One region of the Streptomyces sp. NPDC005266 genome, then DNA from elsewhere that is predicted to be linked to it. Evidence: riboswitches for the same ligand, from Rfam matches in the RefSeq annotation. Region 1 holds a riboswitch; each other region holds the start of a gene.
What was found. Region 1 has a riboswitch for cobalamin ahead of ABZU99_RS31845 (prenyltransferase/squalene oxidase repeat-containing protein). Riboswitches for the same ligand answer to the same signal wherever they lie in the genome.
Positions count from the first base shown of each region.

Region 2: another riboswitch for cobalamin. It lies ahead of cobN (cobaltochelatase subunit CobN); the one in region 1 lies ahead of ABZU99_RS31845 (prenyltransferase/squalene oxidase repeat-containing protein).
Region 3: another riboswitch for cobalamin. It lies ahead of ABZU99_RS03880 (HoxN/HupN/NixA family nickel/cobalt transporter); the one in region 1 lies ahead of ABZU99_RS31845 (prenyltransferase/squalene oxidase repeat-containing protein).
Region 4: another riboswitch for cobalamin. It lies ahead of ABZU99_RS11485 (cobalamin biosynthesis protein); the one in region 1 lies ahead of ABZU99_RS31845 (prenyltransferase/squalene oxidase repeat-containing protein).

Region 1 is NZ_JBEXHC010000027.1:49,701-53,349, reverse strand. It holds gene ABZU99_RS31845 (prenyltransferase/squalene oxidase repeat-containing protein) at 1-1,210, opposite strand, end outside; cobalamin riboswitch at 1,381-1,505, opposite strand; gene ABZU99_RS31840 (cytochrome P450) at 1,510-2,793, opposite strand; partial or broken gene ABZU99_RS31835 (MBL fold metallo-hydrolase) at 2,917-3,144, opposite strand; partial or broken gene ABZU99_RS31830 (IS5/IS1182 family transposase) at 3,305-3,453, opposite strand.
Region 2 is NZ_JBEXHC010000002.1:411,684-415,332, forward strand. It holds gene cobG (precorrin-3B synthase) at 1-1,319, opposite strand, end outside; cobalamin riboswitch at 1,378-1,543, shown strand; gene cobN (cobaltochelatase subunit CobN) at 1,576-3,649, shown strand, end outside.
Region 3 is NZ_JBEXHC010000002.1:76,654-80,302, reverse strand. It holds gene ABZU99_RS03890 (GAF and ANTAR domain-containing protein) at 73-765, opposite strand; gene ABZU99_RS03885 (hypothetical protein) at 1,071-1,376, shown strand; gene ABZU99_RS03880 (HoxN/HupN/NixA family nickel/cobalt transporter) at 1,384-2,472, opposite strand; cobalamin riboswitch at 2,500-2,727, opposite strand; gene ABZU99_RS03875 (enoyl-CoA hydratase/isomerase family protein) at 3,177-3,649, opposite strand, start outside.
Region 4 is NZ_JBEXHC010000005.1:57,496-61,144, reverse strand. It holds gene ABZU99_RS11490 (cobyric acid synthase) at 1-710, opposite strand, end outside; gene ABZU99_RS11485 (cobalamin biosynthesis protein) at 707-1,723, opposite strand; cobalamin riboswitch at 1,853-2,004, opposite strand; gene ABZU99_RS11480 (hypothetical protein) at 2,177-2,428, opposite strand; gene ABZU99_RS11475 (inorganic phosphate transporter) at 2,442-3,649, opposite strand, start outside.

The DNA.
Region 1 (3,649 bases):
CGCCCACGAACCACCAGACGTTGGTCATCCCGCCGTCGTCGTCCTTCTTGGCCTTGGTGCTCGACTCGGCCCCCGAGCCGCCGACCGCTTCGGGCTTCGGCCCCGTGGCGTTGAGCTGCCGCACCAGGTCGACGCCCCCGAAGCTCCGCGGATCGCTGCCGGTCGCGTATGCCGCGAGGATCAGCTTGCCGAGGGCCCCCGGGTCGCCCTTCGCCCACGCCACCGCGCCGCTGTTCTTCCGCCGCAGCCACTGGAGCGGCTTGCCCGCGGCGGCGCTGTGCTTCCCGGCGGCGAGCGCCATGACCGCGTCGGCGGTGGCGCCGAAGTCGGGCTGGTTCTTGGCGCCGGGCATCGTGGACATCAGGTGTCCGTCGTGCTCGGACAGGGCGGTGGAGAGATGGCCGAGGGCGGCCTCGGCCGCGTCCTCGGGCGTACCGGCCCCGCCGTCCCCGCCCTCGCAGTCCATCGGCTCCGGGCTCTTGCGGGTGTCGTCGCCGACGGGCTCGAAGACGAAGCCCTTGCCCTGGGCGGCCAGCGCGGCGCTCACGGTGGCCAGGGTGTTCGCGGCGAGCTTGGCGTTCTTCCCGGTGTTCCCGCTCTTGTCCGGCTGGTAGGCGAAGGCCCCGCGCTCTCCCGCCTTGGCCGCGCATCCCAGCTGCAGCCCGAGCAGGGCGTCGTACGGGCTCTTGCCGCCCTTCTCGGCGGTGATCTTCGACGGGTCCTTCACGGCAGCGGCGAAGGCGCCGACCGCGACCGAGGTGGAGTTCGCGTCGGTCGGCCCGCCGGGGTTCATGCCCCAGCCGCCGTCGTCGTTCTGGTTCCGCTTCAGCCAGCCGATGCCCTTCTCCACCGCGTCGGACTGCCCGCCCACCGCCGCCAGCGCCTGCACGGCCGCCGAGGTCGCGTCGGTGAACTCACCCTTCTTCGGCTCGCACGCCTTCGCGGTGTCCGCCCGGTAGGCCCCGAAGCCGCCGTCCGCGCACTGCTGACCGGCCAGCCAGTCGACAGCCGACTTCGCCGGGGTGACGCCCACCGCGTCCTGGGCGAGCAGCGCGAGCGACTGCCGCCACACGCCGTCGAACTTCGGGTCCTTGGCACCGTATAGCCCCTCCGGGCGCGCCGGGCCGTCGGCGAAGGCGGCGGGCGCGACGACTGCGCCGCACACGGCGGCGGAGACGGACAGAGCCGCCACACTGCGGCGTAGGTTCATGGCTGTGGTGCCTCTCGATCGTTGTCGCCGCGGTGGGACGGACCGCCTACGGGCGCGGCCGCGCACGGCTGACCACCCACGCGCGGAGCGATCCGCCCCGCCACGACACGATGACACCCGGCTCAGCTCCGCATCCCTCGACGGTGCCGCCCCGGTGCCCGGGACGACGGGAGCCTGCGTCGCGCCCGCCCTGGTGTTCCGGCTCATACGTCCCCGAGGGCCGTACTCACGGTTGCGGGTCAGCGTCGGATTCCCACCGACTTCCCCCGAACGGGCGCGAATGAAGTTTTACGGATACCTTATCCGGCGGCCGCCTGCCGCCCGCCCGCCCCCCTGTCCGCCTCCGCGCGCAGCAGCACCGGCAGGCTCCGGTGGCCGTTGGAGATGAAGGTCGGTGCGGGTTCGAGGGCCTGCGGCGGGACGGCGAGCTCCAGGTCAGGGAAGCGGTCGAACAGCGCGGGGAGTGCGATCCGGGCCTCCAGCCGGGCCAGCGGTGCGCCCAGGCAGTAGTGCATGCCGTAGCCGAAGGCCAGGTGCTCCTTGTCCGCCCGGGTGATGTCGAACCGGTCGGCGTCGGTGCCGTGCAGCCGGGGGTGGCGGTTGGCCGCCGCGTAGGACGCCAGGACCGCGTCGCCCTTCTTGATGACGACGCCCTCACCGGCGTCGACGTCCTCCACGGCGAAGCGCAGCGGCAGATGCGCCAGCGGGGGCTGTGCCCGCAGCGTCTCCTCGATCACGTCGTCCCAGGACGCCTTGCCCCGGCGGACCAGGGCGAACTGCTCCGGATGGGTCAGCATGGCGTGGATCGCGTTGTCGAGCAGTTGCACCGTCGTCTCGTAGCCGGCGGCGATGAGCAGCCCCACGGTGTCGGCGAGCTCCTGCTCGTTCAGCCGGGAGCCGTCCTTGTCGCGTGCGGCGATGAGATCGCTGACGATGTCGTCGGCGGGTGTGCGCCGCTTGAGCGCGACGAGCTCGCGCAGGATGCGCTGATGGCCCTCGTTGGCGGCGATGACCTCCTCCGGTGCCGCGTTCGTCCGGAACATGGTGTCCACGAACGCGCGCTCACGCTCGCGCATCTCGCCCTCGGGCAGGCCGATCAGCTCGCAGATGACCCCGATCGGGATCGGGTAGCAGTACGCGGCCTTCACATCCACCGCGTCCCCGGGCGCGGCGGCGGCCCGCTCCGCGAGGCCGTCCAGCAGATGTGCCACGAGGAGTTCGATACGCGGCCGGAGCACGGCGGTGCGGCGGCCGGTGAAGCCCTTCGCGACGAGCCTGCGGAGCCGGGTGTGGTCGGCGCCGTAGGCGGTGAACATGTTCTCCACGGCGACCCAGGTGATCAGCGGCCACGACAAAGGGATCTCACCCTTGATGAACCGCGGCCAGTGCCGGTGGGCGTCCTTCGATATGCGCGGGTCGGTCAACAGCTGTTTGAGGAGCTCGGGGTCGGTGACCGACCACGCCGTCACCCCTCCCGGGAGCTCCACCGGCGTCGCCGGGCCCCGTTCCCGGAGCCGGGCGCCTTCGCCGTGGATGTCGCGTCCTGTGGGGTCGAGAACGAAGGGCGGGAGCTGGGCTTCCATGCGTCGCCTCCATTGTTCGCGCCGTCCGTGGCGCCGTCTGCGCTGGGGGTGGGGTGGTTGTCCCGTCAAGTGATGTGCCACCCGGTGAAGTTGGCTATCCGGAAACCGCCGGAGATGTTCGTCTCAAGCGGCCGGAGTCAGGGCCCGATCCGCGACCGGGTCCGTGCCCGGGACCGGCTCCGCCCTGCCCAGCTTCACCAGACGGCGCAGATGCGCCTCCGCCTCGGAGACCGCGATGGTGCGGGAGCCGTAGGGGATCCGGTCCCAGGGGCGGTTCCACTCCATGGTCTCGGCGAGCCGCCAGGGGGTGAGCGGGGTGGTGAGGAGGGCGAGCAGACCGGTGAGGCGCTTCCCGTCTCCGCGGCCCCCGCGGGCCGGTGCGGCCATTGCCCATTATAGCGAGAACTGATTACCCATCAGGGATACCGGTGACGACTTCGCTCGACCTGCGCTGACCAGCCATCAAGGTGCCGTCACCGGCCGTTGTTGGCTGCCCTTGGGCCCCTCGGACCGGCCGCGGACGGTCCGACCGGATGCGTGGGCGGCGCAGGTGGTCGCGGATCGCGCGTGAGGAGGGTGTGCGCGGTCCGCGATCACGGCCTTTGGCCGGGTCCGGGGCCGTCCGAGACCGGTCCCGGGGACCCGGGCGCGGGCCATCAGGAGCGCCCGAGCGCGTGGTTGGCGGGTTCGGCCCGGCCGGGTGCCCATTTTTCGTGCTCGGCCGACGTCACGCAGGGCCGAAATTGAGCAACAGCTCCCACAGCAATCGCCTGCCGGGGCGTTCGTGAAGTGATGGACGATCAGGTATCGCGGTCCCCATGGCTCATCGGATGGCTCAGGGCCCATGGATGGCAAA
Region 2 (3,649 bases), on a different contig from region 1:
GCGCCGGCCGCCTCCGGTACCTCCCGTACGGTGACCCGGTAGCCCGCGCCGGTCGCCAGCGCGTCCACCCAGCGGCCGCCGGGGTGGCCGCACCGTCGCTCACAGCCGGAGAAGTACACCGGAAGCGAGCCCGGGCGCCGGTCGCCCGCCACCGCGCGCGCCGCGTCGGCGCGCACATCGGCAAGGGACTTGGCGCAGCCGGGACGTCCGGTGCACGCACCGACGCCGAGCCATGGGGAGGCCGGATCGGTCACGAGTCCGGCGTCGGACAGCTCGCCCGAGGCGGTCCGGCCGCCGTCCGGGGAAAACCCAGGGAGCACCACGCCGCGCCAGGGTGTCACACGCAGTTCGCCCGACCCGCCCCGGGAGGCGAGCGTGGCGAGCAGCCGCCACTGGGCCGCGCTCACCCGGCCGAGCGGGACGGCGACGGACACGGCCAGGCGCCCGTCCGGCCCGGTGACCAGCCCCGGCGCGGGGCCCGGCGGCGAGAGACCGGGGTCCGGCTCGGTGCGTACGGTACGTACCGTCTCGATCCCCGCGGCGGCGAGCCGCGTCGCCAACCCGTCGGCCGCCACGGCGTGTTGCGCCGGAAGCTCACGCACCCGCCATGCCCGGGTGCCGCTCGCCCGCACACTCGCCAGGAACTCCACGGCGGCCAGCGCGGCCGCGCGCGGCACGTCCCCGGCCTCCCGCACCCACAGCTCGATGCTGTCCGGCGTGTCGCGACCTTCGGTCCGCTCACTACGACACGCCGGGCCAGGCATCCGCAGCACGGCCCCGCCGTCCGGCGTTGCGATCAATGTCACATCCGCGCCCAAGGCGGCCACATCGCCGCGCCCGTCGTCCAGCGCGAACAGGAAACGTCCCGACAAGGCGGACAACTCGTCCGACGTCTCGTCGCACAGCGCCGCGTCCAACTCCCGTGCCCACGCCGCCACATCCGCGTGTCCCGCACCGTCCAGTCCGCACAGCGGCGACGCCACGACGTTGCGCACCCGCTCATGCCGGTCCGACGGCAGCAGTCCGGCCGCCCGCAGCCGCCCCGCCAGTTCCGCGCCGCACCCCGGGTCCAGCCCGCGTACCTGCAGATTGCCGCGGGAGGTGATGTCCAGCCGGGCGTCCCCCAGCTCCTCGGCCACCCGTGCCAGCGCGTCCGCCTGACGGGTCGTCAGCAGCCCGCCCGGCACCCGGACGCGGGCCAGCGCGCCGTCGTCCGCCGGGTGCAGCCGCAGGGCGCCCGGGCAGGCGTCATCGCGCCCGCTCCGGCGGCGGAAGGGGGATTGATCCCCTGGTGGGACGGTTGTCGGGGGGAGGGGCATGGCGGCGAGCATACCGACGATTCCCTTGCCCTCACCGTCCCCTGCCAGGTCAGCAACGCTTACTATGCTCAGCGGCGGGTCGTCTTGGCCCGCCGGACGCACAAGACGGCGTCAAGGGGAGGAAGCCGGTGCGAATCCGGCGCGGTCCCGCCACTGTGAGCGCGGTGGCTGCCGGCAGGCAGCGGCCGGGCGAGCCAGGAACTCCCGCCGTCTTCAACCCGCCCGGGGCGCGGACCCCGAGGAAGGCGCGCTGCGCATGATCCTGCTGCTGTCGACCTCCGACACCGACCTGCTCAGTGCCCGTGCCGCCACGGGCCCGGTGCCGTACCGCCTCGCCAACCCGGCCCGGCTCGCACTCGACGACCTCCCCGGCCTCCTCGACGGCGTCCAACTCGTCGTCGTCCGGCTCCTCGGCGGCGTCCGCGCCTGGCAGGAGGGGCTGGAGACGCTGCTCGCCGGGGACCGCCCCGTCGTCGTCCTCACCGGTGAACAGGCTCCGGACGCCCAGCTCATGGAGGCGTCCACCGTCCCGATCGGGATCGCCGCCGAGGCCCACGCCTATCTCGCCCACGGCGGGCCCGCCAACCTGGCCCAGCTGGCCCGGTTCCTCTCCGACACGGTGCTGCTCACCGGCCACGGCTTCGAACCGCCCGCGCCCGCCCCCACCTGGGGCCCGCTGGAGCGCACCGCCCGCGGCGACGTCACCGGCCCGACCGTCGCCGTGCTCTACTACCGCGCCCACCACATGAGCGGCAACACCGCCTTCGTCGAGGCCCTGTGCCAGGCCGTGGAGGACGCGGGAGGCCGGCCGCTGCCGCTGTTCGTCGCCTCCCTCCGGGCCCCCGAGCCCGAGCTGATCGAGGCCCTCGGGGCGGCCGACGCGATCGTCACCACCGTCCTCGCGGCCGGCGGCACCCGGCCCGCCGCCGCCTCCGCGGGCGGCGACGACGAGGCGTGGGACGCGGGCGCGCTCGCCGCGCTCGACGTACCCGTCCTCCAGGCGCTGTGCCTGACCAGCCCGCGCGCCGCGTGGGAGGAGAACGACGAGGGCCTGTCGCCGCTGGACGCCGCGACCCAGGTCGCCGTCCCGGAGTTCGACGGGCGGCTCATCACCGTGCCGTTCTCCTTCAAGGAGGTCGACGAGGACGGGCTGCCGGTCTACGCCGCCGACCCCGAGCGCGCCGCGCGTGTCGCGGGCATCGCGGTACGACACGCCCGGCTGCGCCATATCCCCGTGGCCGAGAAGCGCCTGGCGCTCGTCCTCTCCGCCTACCCCACCAAGCACTCCCGGATCGGCAACGCCGTCGGCCTCGACACCCCCGCCAGCGCCGTCGCCCTGCTGCGCCGGCTGCGCGCCGAGGGCTATGACTTCGGCCCCGAGGACGGGCCAAACGCGGTCCCGGGCCTGGCCTCCGGCAATGGCGACGAGCTGATCTACGCCCTCATCGAGGCGGGCGGCCATGACCAGGACTGGCTCACCGAGGAGCAGCTGGCCCGCAACCCGGTCCGCATCCCGGCCGCCGACTACCGCCGCTGGTACGCCACGCTGCCGCGGGAGCTGCGCGAGGCGGTCGAGGAGCACTGGGGCCCGCCGCCCGGCGCGATGTTCGTGGACACCAGCCGCGACCCCGAGGGCGAGATCGTCCTCGCCGCGCTGCGCCGCGGCAACCTCCTGGTCGTCATCCAGCCGCCGCGCGGCTTCGGCGAGAACCCCATCGCCATCTACCACGACCCCGATCTGCCGCCCTCGCACCACTACCTGGCCGCCTACCGCTGGATGGCCACGCCCCAGGCGGACGGCGGCTTCGGCGCCGACGCCATGGTGCACCTGGGCAAGCACGGCAATCTGGAGTGGCTGCCGGGCAAGAACGCCGGCCTGTCCGCCGCCTGCGGCCCCGACGCCGCGCTCGGCGATCTGCCGCTGATCTACCCGTTCCTGGTCAACGACCCGGGCGAGGGCACCCAGGCCAAGCGCCGCGCACACGCCACCCTGGTCGACCACCTCGTACCGCCGATGGCCCGCGCCGAGTCCTACGGCGACATCGCGCGGCTGGAGCAGCTGCTCGACGAGTACGCCGCCATCTCCGCGATGGACCCGGCCAAACTCCCCGCCGTCCGCGCCCAGATCTGGACCCTGATCCAGGCTGCCAGGCTCGATCACGACCTGGGTCTGGAGGACCGGCCGGACGACGACGGCTTCGACGACTTCCTGCTGCATGTCGACGGCTGGCTGTGCGAGGTCAAGGACGCCCAGATCCGCGACGGGCTGCACGTCCTGGGCAACGCCCCGGCCGGGCCCGAGCGCGTCAATCTCGTCCTGGCCATTTTGC
Region 3 (3,649 bases), on a different contig from region 1:
ACGCGACAGCCAGGCCCTTCCGGTCCAGACCACGGGCCGGGAGAGCCGCCCCCTACCTCACGTCCGGGCGGCTCAGTCGTCGAGGCCACCGCTCTCGCAGATCTGCCGGGCGATGTCTCTGAGTTTGATGTTCCGCTCCTGGGACACCCGCCGCATCACGGCGAAGGCCTCATCCTCGGAGATCTTGAGGCGCTCCATGAGGATGCCCATGGCCTCGCCGATGATGTGCCGGGTCTCGACCGCCCGCTTGAGCTGATCGGCGGTGCGGGCGCTGGAGAAGGCCACCGCGGCGTGGGAGGCGAGCAGCCAGCCGGCCGTCTCGCTGGCTCTGGTGAAGACGGCCGGGCGCCACGCATACATGTTCAGGGCACCGAGGTTCTCGTTCTCGGTGTAGAGCAGGAAGCCCATCATGCTGCCCAGACCGAGCGCGCGGGCCTCGCGGGCGTATTTCGGCCAGCGGTCCTGGGGTTCGTTGAAGTCCTTGATCCGGAACACCCGGTCACTACCCCGGCGGAGGGCGACGTCGAAGCAGGGGCCCTCGCCCAGCTTCTCCTGCAGCTGATCGGACCGGATCACCACCCCGTCGGTGGGTGCCAGGGTCTCCACCCGCTTTCCCTGGAAGATCAGGATGCCTGCCGCGTCACAGCCCTCGACGTTCTCCACGGCGGACTCGGTGATCCGCTCCAGTGTCGCGTCCACCGACGTCTGCGCCAGCAGGTCCCGCGCCATCTGGGCCATGCGCTCGGCGAAGCTCTCCCAGTCCATGACCACCAGCTTTCTCTCCGACCTCAAGTGTCACCCGGGCGCACCCACCCTGCCCAGAACGTATCGGGACGAGCCCGGACGCACATGGTTGCCGCGGGCAAACGATGCCCTCAGGCGGGGCGCGGCCGCCAGCTCTGCGGGTCGAGGATGCCCAGGAATACGCCCGGCCGATCAGCGCGAGGCGGGTGGGGGCATCGAGCAACTGCCGCAGCCGGCCAAGGTGATAGTCCAGGGTCTGCCGGGAGAGCCGGAGCGAGGCGGCGATCTCATGGTTCGCGTGCCCGGGGATCACCCTCGGCGGCCCGGTGGCGGCCGTGGGCCTGCTCTGCCTGTTCTCGGTGGTCACCGGTTTCGCGTACCCGATCCAGCGCGCACTGGTGAACACCGCCGTTCCGCCCGGCGCCCCGCGCGCCACGCTGCTCTCGGTCGAGAGCATCATCGACCGGGCCGTATGCGCCCTGGCCGCGGTGGCCGCCGGCGCGTATCTCTCGGCGGGCCGGATCGACGCCCTGCTGGGGCACAGCGCCGCCGTCACCGCCGCGGTGATGCTCGCGGTGCATCTGGTGGCGCGGAGGATCAGCGGGAAGCGCGGGGCCACCGGAGCCGTCTGATCCGGGCTCAGCCGCCGTCGGTTCCGGCCGTCCGGGCGGACCAGCGCTGTTCCACCTTGGCGAGCCGCCAGTAGGCCAGGGCCGCCGCCCACACCACCACGAACAGCCCGACGATGATGAACCCGACGTTGTCCAGGTCGAGCGCGGCGATCCGGCCGGTGACGGCGTCTTGCAGCTCGAGCTTGTCGTGGAGCACGCTCACCAGCTCGATGGTGCCGATGAGGAAGGCCACCGCGATCGACAGCCCGGTGATGGCGAGGTTGTAGAAAACCTTGCGCACCGGGTTGGAGAACGCCCAGTGGTAGGCGAAGTTCATAAAGGTGCCGTCGAGCGTGTCGAACAGGCTCATCCCGGCGGCGAACAACAGCGGCAGGCACAGGATCGCGTACCAGGGCAGCCCGGCGGCGGCTCCGCTTCCGGCCATCACCATCAGCGTCACCTCGGTGGCGGTGTCGAAGCCGAGCCCGAAGAGGAAGCCGAGCGGGTACATCTGCCCGGGGCGGGTGATGGACCGCGTGAAGCGGCCGAGGGCCCGGTTCATGAAGCCGCGGCTGTCCAGATGCGCCTCCAGCCGGGCCTCGTCGTACTGTCCGGCGCGCATCGCCCGGAAGACCCGCAGGATGCCGACGAGCGCCACCAGGTTGAGCGCGGCGATGAGATAGAGGAAGGAGCCGGAGACCGTCGTGCCGACGACGCCGAGGGTCTGGTGGGTGCCGGACCTCTCGTCGGCCAGGGTGCCGGCCAGCTGAGTACCCCCGGCGACCAGCGCGGCCATGATGACGACGACGCTGGAGTGGCCGAGGGCGAACCAGAAGCCGACCGACACCGGCCGCTTTCCGTCGGCCATCAGCTTGCGGGTGGTGTTGTCGATGGCGGCGATGTGGTCGGCGTCGAAGGCGTGCCGCATGCCGAGGGTGTACGCGGTGATCCCGAGGCCGATGCCGAAGGTCCTGGAGCCGACCTCGTAGTGCTGGGGCGCGACGACCAGGAAGAGCACGCCGAACGCGACGATGTGCAGGGCGACGATCACCGCCAGCAGCCCCGCGGTCCGTACGGTGTCCTCGCGCCGCCAGCGCAGTGCGGTGGGCAGGGTCATGCGGTCACGCTCCAGCACCTCGTGGATCACTTCGTGAGATGCCGCGGCCGGTCTCCTGGCTGACGGGTCGAACGCGCCCGCCCCTGCCTTCCCGGCCGCTCAGCGCTGCCAGTGGCTCCACAGCCTTGTCCTTCAGGCCGTGGAGCGGGACGGATACTCCCCGATCACAGTGGCGAGGGCCGCTCCGGTTTCTCACCGGTCTTCCCGAAACACCACGGCCCGCCAACTCTAGGAGCCGCGGGTCGAAAGCGGCAAGTTTCCGGATCCGCTCCCGCTTCGTCCCCGCGGTCGCGGTGCGGGCGGGGCGAGTGGCGGGCGGGGGCGGCCCGGCAGGATGACGCCATGCCCGCCCCTGGGGCGGCAGTCCACCGGTGTCGCTCCCGCGCCTGCGATACCGCGCCACCGAAAACCGCGGCCGTGAGCGGCACGAACGCGAGGCCGACGCCGAACCCAGCCGGGCGAGGCAGCCGCCCGAGGTCCAAGTGGAGTGGGCCGTCGACCAGATGGCCGATCCCGCCGGAGGCGGCGGTCAGCAGCACCCGCCGGACCACCCCCGCCCCGCCGATCGCGACGGCGATCCACCCGGCGCTCTTATCGGCCGGCACCGGCCGCAGTAGCTCCCGGTCGAGCTCCACCACGGTGATCAGCGGCGCGAGACCGGCCAGGGCGAGGCGCCGACCGCTTGGCACACTATTTTTGGTGTATCAGGCGCAGGCCAGGCGGAGTTCGCGGTCGCCGAGGGGAGCGAAGAAACGGGCCACGTCCTGCTCGGTGACCTCGGCGAGGGCGGCCGGGGACCACCGGGGGGCGCGATCCTTGTCGATCACCTGGGCGCGGATTCCCTCCACCAGGTCCGGGCAGCTCAGAGCGGCTGCCGAGACGCGGAACTCCTGTTCCAGGACGCGCTCCAGCGAACCCAGCCGCCGGGCCCGGCGCACGGCGGTCAGCGTGACCTTGAGCGCGGTGGGCGACTTGGCGAGGAGGGACTCGGCGGTCTCCTTGGCCGCCGGCACGCCACTGGCGAGCAGCCGGTCCACGATCTCCTCGACGGTGTCCGCCGCATAGCAGTGATCGATCCACTCCCGGTGGCCGTCCAGCTCACCCGCCGGCGCCTCGCGGGCGTACCGGGGCAGGACGTCCGTCACGGGGGCCATGGCGAGGTCCTTGCCGAGCACCG
Region 4 (3,649 bases), on a different contig from region 1:
TCGATGCCCAGCCCATGGGCGAACGGGAGCACGCCGACGGTCGGCCGCCCGGTCAGGCCGCGCAGCATCTCCAGACCGGGCTTCAGCAGGGTCACATCGCCGCGGAACTTGTTGACCATATAGCCGGCGATATGCCGCTGGTCCTGTGCCGACAGCAGCGCGGTCGTGCCGAAGAAGGACGCGAAGACGCCGCCGCGGTCGATGTCGCCGACCACCACGACCGGCAGCCCGGCGGCCCGCGCGAGCCCCATGTTGACGATGTCGGTGCGGCGCAGATTGATCTCGGCCGGGCTGCCCGCGCCCTCGCAGATCACCGCGTCATGGGTGCGCCGAAGCTCCGCCAGGCACTCGGTGACGGTCCCGAGCAGCGCCTCGCGCCGCTCGCTGTGGTAGCCGCGGGCGCTCAGCTCGCCCACCGGCTTGCCCAGCAGCACCACTTGGCTGCTGCGGTCGCTTCCCGGCTTCAGCAGGACGGGGTTCATCAGGGCGCTCGGCTCGACGCGCGCGGCGGCGGCCTGCATCGCCTGCGCGCGCCCGATCTCCGCGCCGTCCCGGGTGACGAAGGAGTTGAGCGACATGTTCTGCGCCTTGAAGGGCGCCACCCGGATGCCCTTGCGGGCGAGCCACCGGCAGATCCCGGCCGTCACCACGCTCTTGCCCGCGTCGGAGGTCGTCCCCGCGACCAGTAGGCCGTGGCCCGGCCCCGTCATCGGCTTGCCCTTTCGTTGCCGGGTACGGGCCGGTGGATGGGTTGTGCCCACCCGTTCCGCCCCGCCGAACGATTGCCCACAACGGTCCTTGCCGCGATCGACGTCAGCAGCGCCAGCGCGCCGACGCGGCGCGACAGCCGTACCGCGCGGTCGATGTCGGCGGTCTGGACGGCCCGCCCACCGGCGTTGAGCACCGGCCGGTGCTCGACCCGGCCGCCGTAGGCGAGGGTGCCGCCCAGCCGTACGCCGAGCGCGCCCGCGAAGGACGCCTCCACCGGGCCCGCGTTGGGGCTCGGGTGGCGCCGGCCGTCCCGCCGCCAGGCGCGCCACGCGCCGCGCGGGTCGGGGCCGGCGAGGGTGGCCAGGGCGGCGGTGAGGCGCGCACCGGGCCAGCCGGCGGCGTCGTCCAGGCGGGCCGCCGCCCATCCGAACCGCCGGTAGCGCGGCGACTTGTGACCCACCATGGCGTCCAGGGTGTTGATTGCGCGGAAGCCGATGAGGCCCGGTACCCCGCCCACGGCTCCCCACACCAGCGCGCCCACGACGGCGTCGGAGGTGTTCTCGGCGACCGACTCGACGACCGCGCGGGCCATCTGCTGCCCGTCCAGCGCCTGCGGGTCGCGTCCGCACAGATGCGGCAGCCGCTCCCGGGCCGTGTGGAGGTCTCCGGCGGCCAGCGCGTCGCCGACAGCCCGCGCCTCACGCCGGAGCGTCGTACCGCCCAGCACGGCCCAGGTGGCGGCGGCGGTCAGCGCGATCTGCGGCGCACGGGGCCCGGCGAGGGCCCGTACGGTGCGCGTCAGCAGCGCGGCACCGAGGGCCGCGCCGCCCGCGCACACCGCGGTGTGCAGGGCTCCGTGGCCGCGGTGGTCGCGCCACAGCCGCCGCTCGGCGGCCGCGGCGGCGCGCCCGAACGCGGCCACCGGATGACCGCGGCGCGGATCGCCCAGGGCGAGGTCACCGAGGAAGCCGAGGGCGGCGCCGCACGCGTACGAGGCGTGGTCGGCACGCATCCGTCAGCCCGCCGTCGCGCCTCGGCGCAGCGGCGTACGGACAGGTGGGGCTGGCGGCGTGACAGGGCCGGGCATGGCGGTATGTCCTCACTCAGGGTCCGCGCCCTGGCTCGACGTGACCGGCGGTGAGAGTCTCCTGGCTCCCGGATCCGCGGTTCTCCCGGCCTTCCAGCTCCGCATACGGACGAACCATATGGACGAGCCGTGACCCGTACAGGCGATGAGAGAGCGCTCCCCGGTGACAGTGGCGGGACCGCGCCGGATTCTCACCGGCTTCCTCTCCTGCCGCCGTTTGGCTCGGGAAGTCCACCATGGGCCGCGAAGGGCCGTCAACTCGCCTATGACCCGCGATGCGAGAGTGTGCCGAGGCCCACATGGACCGACCGCCGGGCTGCGGCGCTGACCAGCGCCGCAGCCCGGCGGTCGGTGGGGTCGGTCGGGGACGCGCGGTCCTCAGGCGACGATCAGATAGATGCCGTACGCCACGACCGAGGCGCACAGCGCGAAGCAGGCGTACGCGCCGGTGCGGGCGACCGTGGAGCCGTCGCCCGGCACCGCCACCACGACGGCCGTGCCGTCCTGCGGCTGCGGCCGGCTCTTCCGGGACGTGCCGACGATCCCCAGGGTGAAGACGCCGACGATGCCGACCGTCACCGTGAGGCTGATGCCGAAGACCTGGCCGAGTGCCGCCCAGTCGATGCTCATTGCGTAGCTCCCTTTAGCTGGTGGTGCTGGTCGCCGCGGCGGCGGGGGTGGGGGTGGTTTCCGTGGCGGGCGCTTCGGTGGGCTCCGGGGCGCTGCTCGCGGTGGTGGCCCCGGTGGTGTCGGCGGCGGGCGCGCCGCCTACGGGCGGCGGGGCGACGGACTGGAGGGCGGCGGTGACGGCGCCCACCGGCTCGGCGGGCCCGGCCTCGTTGACGTTGGTGTGGTCCACGGGCTTGCGGCGCGACAGCGCCCAGATCGCCCCGCAGGCCAGGACGGCAAGCACGGCGACCGCCGTGACGCCCCCGTTGCCCTGGTCGGCCAGCAGCGCCGCGGCGCCGGCGATCAGACCCGCGGCCGGCAGGGTCAGCACCCACGCCATGACCATGCGGCCCGCGGTCGACCAGCGCACCACCGAGCCCTTGCGGCCGACCCCCGCGCCCATCACGGCACCGGAGCAGACCTGGGTGGTGGACAGCGCGAAGCCGATGTGGGAGGAGGCGAGGATGACCGTCGCGGCACCGGTCTGGGCGGCGAAGCCCTGCGGCGGCTGGATGTCGGTGATGCCCTTGCCCATGGTGCGGATGATGCGCCAGCCACCCAGGTAGGTGCCGAGCGCGATGGCCAGGCCCGCGGAGACGATGACCCACAGCGGCGGGTCGGAGTCCGGCGCGACGACGCCGCCGGTGACCAGCGCCAGGGTGATCACACCCATCGTCTTCTGGGCGTCGTTGGTGCCGTGGGCGAGGGAGACCAGGGCGGCCGAGGCGATCTGGCCGGCCCGGTAGCCCTTCGCGGTGTCCTCGGAGGAGCGGCCGCGGCCCAGCCGGTAGGTGAGCCGGGTGGCGGCCATCGTGGCGAGTCCGGCCACGATCGGCGCCGCGACGGCCGGGATGAGCACCTTCATGACGATCGCGTCGCCGTTGACCCCGTCCAGGCCGACGGATACCACGGTGGCGCCGATGAGGCCGCCGAAGAGAGCGTGCGAGGAGCTGGAGGGGAGCCCGGCGAGCCAGGTCACCAGGTTCCAGAGGATGGCGCCGACCAGACCCGCGAAGATCACTTCGGGTCGGATGCCGGAATCCTCGTCGAGGATCCCTCCGGAGATGGTCTTGGCGACCTCCACGGACAGGAACGCGCCGATGAGGTTGAGGACCGCCGACATCGCCACTGCCACCCGGGGACCGAGTGCTCCTGTGGAGATGGTGGTGGCCATGGCGTTGG